2 regions of the Butyricicoccus sp. AM32-19 genome follow, and region 2 is predicted to be linked to the other one. Evidence: a T-box and tRNA genes for the amino acid it is inferred to sense, from the RefSeq annotation. Region 2 holds a T-box; the other holds one or more tRNA genes.

Region 1 (3,405 bases), on a different contig from region 2:
TGTTTTCCGCAGGGAATTTCTTTAGATTTTATGAAGATGAAAAAAAGTCCCTCGATCGAGGGACTTTTCTTTGCTATCTTTACGGGGTGTTGCGTGCAGTGTAAACCATCTGTGCAGCGTACTGACGCGGCAGAGGATCGTCCTGTCCAACCGCAACACCGTTCAGCAGACCGATGTTTTCCGCTTTTTCCATTACCGTGTCTTTCCATTCCCGTCCGGCGAGAAACTGTGGACTGTAACGCAGCTCAAGCAACAGCATTTTTGCCGCTTCAACCGTTGTGACTGGCTCATTCGGGCAATATTTTGTGGTCGTCCGACCGCGAACAAAATGATTAGCCTCGCAATACTCAATATACACCTTGGCCCAGCTGTCGTTGATGTCCGTGAACGCACTGTCGAACTTATTGGTATATAAACTTGCGTCGTCATGACCATTACGCAGAACGTAAATCATTTTCGCCATCTCTGCGCGGGTAACGATCTTATTCGGCTTGAACGAGCCGTCCTCGTAACCCTTGATGATGTTCAGCTCCTGCATTCTGGTGAGCACATAATCGTCCACCTTAATGTCGCTCTGGTCAGTAAACGCTGCACCGGCAAACGAAGTTGCTGCGCAGGCTGCCGCCATGCTCAGCGCGATCAGTCGCTTTCTGAGTTTCATATTAAATTCCTCCTTTTATTGCATGGACGCCGTAGTGCATCCATAAGTGGAATATAACACAGTCTACAGTATTTGTCAACCTTTACCTGAATTTGTGCAAATTCGTGTGATTTTGTGCAAAACAAAAAGACTGATGTTTTCACATCAGTCTTTTGGAGGTACCACCCAGAATCGAACTGGGGATCAGGGAGTTGCAGTCCCACGCCTTACCGCTTGGCTATGGTACCATGTGGAGCGGCTGACGAGGCTCGAACTCGCTACCTCCACCTTGGCAAGGTGGCGCTCTACCAGATGAGCTACAGCCGCATATTTAGTTTTTCGCGCTAACGCGATTTTTGTCAGTGCCGATTAGTTACCGGACGCTTCGGGTTTAACGCTCACGGGCGGAATCGCTTTTGCTGCGGCAAAAGCCACGCTGGTTGAAATATGCCACCGGCATATTTCCAAGAGCCAGCTTTCGATTCCTTACTCGAAAGGGATTATTTTTATAATGAGTGCTTGGGGCACTCATTATAAAAATGGTGCCTCCGGGCGGAATCGAACCACCGACACGGGGATTTTCAGTCCCCTGCTCTACCGACTGAGCTACAGAGGCATATTTCTTCAATCGTTTCCGATTGAAGAATGGCGACCCGGATGGGACTTGAACCCACGGCCTCTAGCGTGACAGGCTAGCGCTCTAACCAACTGAGCTACCGGGCCAGGCCGTCGTCGCTGTTTCGTTTTCGTTCGTATCTCTCAGCGACGATGTTTATTATACAGAACCTGTGCCCAAATGTCAACACTTTTTTCAAAGTTTTTTTATTTTCTTTTTATTTCGTTGCGTGTGTTAAAAGTTCCTGCAACTCTGCGCGGCTGAAACGATAGATTTTATCGCAAAACTGGCAGGTTACCTCACTATTTTCCTGTTCTTCCGCCATCTTGCAAAGTTCGGTTTTTCCCATGCTGATCAGGGCGCGCTCTACTTTTTCACGGCTGCACGCACAGCGATAGCCGATTTCACTGGTCTGCAGAAAATCTACCTCAAAGCCATCGAGCACCGCGCGGATAATGTCCTCGAGGCTCATGCCCTTATCGAGCATAGCAGTCATGCTCTCCAGCTTTGCCAGATTGGCCTCCAGCTTGTCAATGTCGGAATCCTTCACGCCCGGCATAAGCTGCACGAGCCAGCCGCCGGCGCACTTGACCGAGCAGTCGGTATCCACGAGCACGCCGAGCGCGCACGCCGACGGGATCTGCTCGCTCTCCGCGAAATAGCGGGTCAGGTCCTCGGCAATCTCGCCGTTGACGAGCGCAACTGTGCCCGTGATCGGGTCCTTCATGCCAATGTCCTTAATGACCATCAGATAGCCGCGGCCGACACCGCCGCCTACATTCAGCTTGCCGTCCGCACGCAGCGGCAGATCGACAGCCGGGTCCTGCAGATAGCCGCGCACATAGCCGTCCGAATCACCGACGCAGACGATCGCGCCGAGCGGGCCGTTGCCCTTGATCTGCACGGTCACAGAGCCGTCCTCGGCCTTGAGCTGGCTGCCCATGATGGCAGTCGCGGTCAGCGTTCGTCCGAGGGCTGCGGTAGCCAGCGGCGTGGTGCTGTGGATTTCGTGTGCGCGCTCGACCAGCTCGGTCGTGCTGGCTGCACAAATCTGGATGCCCGCATCACGGGCGATCGCGCGAAGTAACGTATCGCTCATAAGTTAATCTCTCTTTCGTGCTGTAAAGTAAATGCGGTCCTCGCCGCCCTGTACGGGCGCAAAGGACTGGTCGCCATAGGTTTTGATCTCGGTAAAACCGGCCTGCTCCAGCATGGCGGTCAGCTGTGCAGGCTCGTAGATGCGCTCCTCGTGCGTTTCCTGCGCACGGTGCCACACATCGTCCTCCTGCTCGAAAATATCGAACTGGTAGGCGCACAGGCCGTCCTCGACCGCCGCCTGCCATACGCAGAATACACAGTCATCCTCGCGGACATAGCTTTCGCCGTCAATGCGGGCGAATTTCTCGGCTGTGTTGATGTCGAATACGAACAGGCCGTCCGGATTGAGGAACGTGTGTACGCGCTCAAAGGCAGTCTGCAGTGCTTCCGGCTCAGTGACGTAGTTTACGCTGTCCAGACAGCACAGGCACGCGTCTACCGCGCCGTACAGGTCCAGCTCTTCCATACGCTGATTGAGCAGCAGAGGACGCGGCTCGCAGTCCAGCGTGTTCTGCAGCGCCTGCATGAGCATTTCCGGCGATGCGTCCGCGCCGATCATATCATAGCCGCGCTGCGCCAGAATGCGCGTCAGACTGCCCGTGCCGCACGCCAGATCGAGCACCAGCGACGGCTTTACGCCCTCCCGCTCAAACAGGCGCTCGAAAAAGTCTGCCCATTCCTCGTAGCCCACGTCATCCGTGAAGCGGTCATAGTATTCCGACAGGGTTTCGTAACTATTCATGGCTCTCCTCTGCTGTTTCGTCCTCCTTGAGCCGGTCGAGCATCTTGCGGTAGCCGTCCGAGCCATACACAAGGCACTTGTTCACGCGGCTGATCGTCGCGGTGGACGCGCCGGTCTCCTGCACGATGTCACTGTAAATGCGGCCCTCATCCAGCATACGCGCCACCTGAAAGCGCTGCACCATGGCACGCAGTTCAGCGATCGTGCACAGATCTTCAAAAAAGTCGTAGCAATCCTCGACCGTCTGCAGCTTGAGAATACCGCGGAACAGAATGTCCATATCCTCGTCCTTCAACTTTCGATTCATGG
Region 2 (3,405 bases):
CATCCACGCCGGAGACGGCTCGATCTTGATATTCTTGACAATGCGGGCGGTGTAGCGCGGGCACAGGTCGGTATCCTTGACCTCAACCGACATATACTCGTTGATATCGCCGCCAACGCCCTTTACCTCCGGGGTCTTGACACTGAACGGACGGTCGAAGGTAGCCGCAGTCTCGCGGGCCAGACCGATCACGCTCAGGCAGTCCGGGCGGTTGGACGTAATCTCGAAATCGGAAACCCAGTCGTCCAGACCGAGCACCTTCTTGATGTCCTCGCCAACCGGGGTGCCGGCCGGCAGGAACAGGATGCCGTTCTCGCACGCATACGGTACGCAGCCGTGGGACAGACCCAGCTCCTGGAACGAGCACATCATGCCGTTGGACGGCACGCCGCGCAGCTTGCCCTTGGTGATCTTCACGCCGCCCGGCAGGGTGGACTTGTGCAGGCAGACCGGGCAGATCTCGCCAACGGACGCAGGCGTTACATTGGGTGCGCCGGTGACGATCTGCACCGGCTCCTCCTTGCCGACATCGAGCTGGCAGATCTTCAGATGGTCGGAATCCGGGTGATCGACAACCTCGAGGATCTTGCCGGTCACAACGTTGTCGATCTCCGCGCCGAGATAGTAAACCTCCTCGACCTTGGAGCCGGACATAGTCAGCTTGGCATCATACTCCTTCGGGGTGATGCCGTTCATATCGGTATAATCCGAAAGCCAGGATAATGGCAGTTTCATTGATAGGAACACTCCTTTTGGTGTTATTGTTGTCCGTAGGGCGCGACGACTCAGCGCGCCGTATTTGCCGCCTGCATATACTTACGAGCGGCGCGCCGGGGTCGTCGCGCCCTACGATAATACGTATCGCTTGTAACATGCGGGAGAGTGCGGCGGGATGAGGTCATCCCGCCCTACGGGTGCAGGTTTAGAACTGGTGCAGGAATCGAACGTCGTTCTCATAGAACAGACGGATATCGTCGATCTTGAAGCGGCCCATAACCATACGCTCCAGACCGATGCCGAAGGCGTAGCCGGAGTATTCATTCGGGTCGATACCACTCATCTCAAGCACCTTGGGGTGAACCATGCCGCAGCCGAGGATCTCGATCCAGCCCTCGCCCTTGCAGAGCGGGCAGCCTTCACCGTGGCAGCGGTAGCACTGGATATCCATCTCCGCAGACGGCTCGGTGAACGGGAAGTGATGCGGACGGAAACGAACAACCGTGTCCTCGCCGTACAGCTTCTTTGCGAACAGCTCGAGAATGCCCTTCAGGTCGCTCATGCGGATGCCCTTATCGACAACCAGACCCTCGATCTGATGGAACAGCGGAGAGTGGGTTGCATCAACGGCGTCCGAACGGTAAACACGGCCCGGCGCGATAATGCGGATCGGCGGCTTGCGCTTTTCCATCGTGCGGACCTGCATCGGAGAGGTCTGCGTGCGGAGCACAACATTATCCGAAATATAGAAGGTATCCTGCGTGTCGCGTGCCGGATGATCCTTCGGAATGTTTAGCGCCTCAAAGTTGTAGTGATCCAGCTCAACCTCCGGACCCTCAGCGATCGAGAAGCCCAGACCGAGGAAAATCTCCTTGAACTCGTCGAGCACGATGTTCAGCGGATGCTTCTTGCCGATGACAACGTCCTCACCCGGCAGGGTAACGTCGATAGTCTCCGCCTCCAGCTTCTTCTCGAGCGCAGCCTGCTCGATCAGCTTCTTCTGCTTGTCAATGATGGTTTCGATCTCCGCACGAACGTCGTTGATCAGCTGACCAACAACCGGACGCTCCTCTGCGGCAACGTCCTTCATGCCCTTGAGCAGCGCGGTCAGCTCACCCTTTTTGCCGAGGAACTTAACACGGGCCTCGTCCAGCGCGCGCGAATCCTTCGCGGCAGCGAGCTGCTCCTTCGCGGTCTGCAAAATGCCTTGCAGCTTTTCTTTCATACCAATTCTCCTTCTTTGGCTTGTATATAAGGGATGGTCTCTTATACCAATTAGTAGTTAGTAATTCCTAATGAAACAAAAAACGCCTTTCATCCCTCTAAAATTAGGGACGAAAGGCGTAAAACTTCCGTGGTACCACCCTGATTCCCGAAAAAAAATCGGGCACTCATTGAACGCCGGTAACGGAGCGTTACTTCGCCGGCGCCTACTGCATCTATTCAGCACCGGTGCTCACAGGGGAACTTCGCGCCATACCTCGATAAACGGCTTGCAGCCATGGGACCGTTCTCTCTGAGAAAGAGGAACACAGCGTTACTTTTCCTGCTCATCGCATTGAAATATTTATAACAGAATAATTAAAACACATTTTGCGGGAAAATGCAAGAGGCAACTACGAGATTTTCGTTTTAATAGTCAATATATTACGATTTTTTCATACTGAAACGACCGCCTCACCGTATATAAATAACAGCAGATCGTTAAAAACGGCGGGGTGAGGGCACCCCGCCCTACGATAACATTTACCCTCATGTATTACCCGCAGGAACTATCCGTAATAACGCACAAACGAATTGCGCGACACGGGCATGTCGCGCCTGCGCTGATAAAACCATCTGTGTAGCAGTACGCTATCTGTGAATTGCGAACATTTCACGAAAGACACACAACGGTCACCCGACTGCCGTTCCCTTTTTCGGAGCGGTCGCCGGTCTCTGGTCTGCGCCAGGCTAACAAATAAGGGAAAGGCAGGAGTTCAAAGAGGAAGGGAAACCGCAGGTGTCCCTTCCTTTTTGCCCCTGCCGCGGGGCGCGGCACGTTCCCGCCGTCCGCAGACGGCGAATCCCCCGCTGAGGTGCAGCGAAAAACTCCCCGCCCGGAAAGGGCGAACACGCCTGCGGCAGTTCGCGTACCCCGCTCAGCCGGTGCTGAAAAAGGCTGCCGCCCGTTAGGGGCGAACCCGCTTACGCAGTTCGCGTGCCCCGATCAGTCGGTGCAGAAATGGTCTCTGCCCACCGTTAAAGCATAAAAAAAGGAACCCTTACGGGTTCCTTTTTGAAATCGCTCTTCCTTACCAGGATGCCTTGCGGACACCCGGGATCTGGCCCTTGTAAGCCAGCTCGCGGAAGCAGATACGGCAGATACCGAAATCACGCAGGTAAGCGTGCGGACGGCCGCAGATCTTGCAGCGGTTGTAAGCTCGGCTGGAGAACTTCGGCTTAGCCTGCTGCTTGAGAACCATCGACTTCTTAGCCATTTAACTTCTCCTCCTTACTTCTCAAACGGAGCGCCCATCAGAGTAAGCAGCTCCTTTGCTTCTTCATCGGTATTTGCAGTGGTGCAGATAACGATGTTCATGCCGCGGATCTTGTCGATCTGATCATAGGAAATTTCCGGGAAGATCAGCTGCTCGTTCAGACCCAGAGCGTAGTTGCCACGGCCGTCAAATGCGTTGCCGTTGATGC

The links. The T-box of region 2 lies ahead of pheS (phenylalanine--tRNA ligase subunit alpha). A T-box ahead of a tRNA ligase gene usually reads a tRNA of that ligase, here a tRNA-Phe.
Region 1: it has a tRNA-Phe gene. The T-box ahead of pheS (phenylalanine--tRNA ligase subunit alpha) is inferred to sense a tRNA for this amino acid. The anticodon was not compared.

Annotation. Positions count from the first base shown of each region.
Region 1 covers NZ_QUIX01000012.1:23,515-26,919, forward strand. Annotated here, with positions in the region: gene DW806_RS10405 (S-layer homology domain-containing protein) at 80-661, opposite strand; tRNA gene DW806_RS10410 (tRNA-Cys) at 815-888, opposite strand; tRNA gene DW806_RS10415 (tRNA-Gly) at 892-967, opposite strand; tRNA gene DW806_RS10420 (tRNA-Phe) at 1,181-1,256, opposite strand; tRNA gene DW806_RS10425 (tRNA-Asp) at 1,287-1,363, opposite strand; gene hslO (Hsp33 family molecular chaperone HslO) at 1,474-2,355, opposite strand; gene DW806_RS10435 (class I SAM-dependent DNA methyltransferase) at 2,359-3,096, opposite strand; gene DW806_RS10440 (YerC/YecD family TrpR-related protein) at 3,089-3,403, opposite strand.
Region 2 covers NZ_QUIX01000001.1:379,723-383,127, reverse strand. Annotated here, with positions in the region: gene pheT (phenylalanine--tRNA ligase subunit beta) at 1-735, opposite strand, end outside; gene pheS (phenylalanine--tRNA ligase subunit alpha) at 923-1,942, opposite strand; T-box leader at 2,045-2,280, opposite strand; gene DW806_RS01815 (type Z 30S ribosomal protein S14) at 3,012-3,197, opposite strand; gene rplE (50S ribosomal protein L5) at 3,212-3,405, opposite strand, start outside.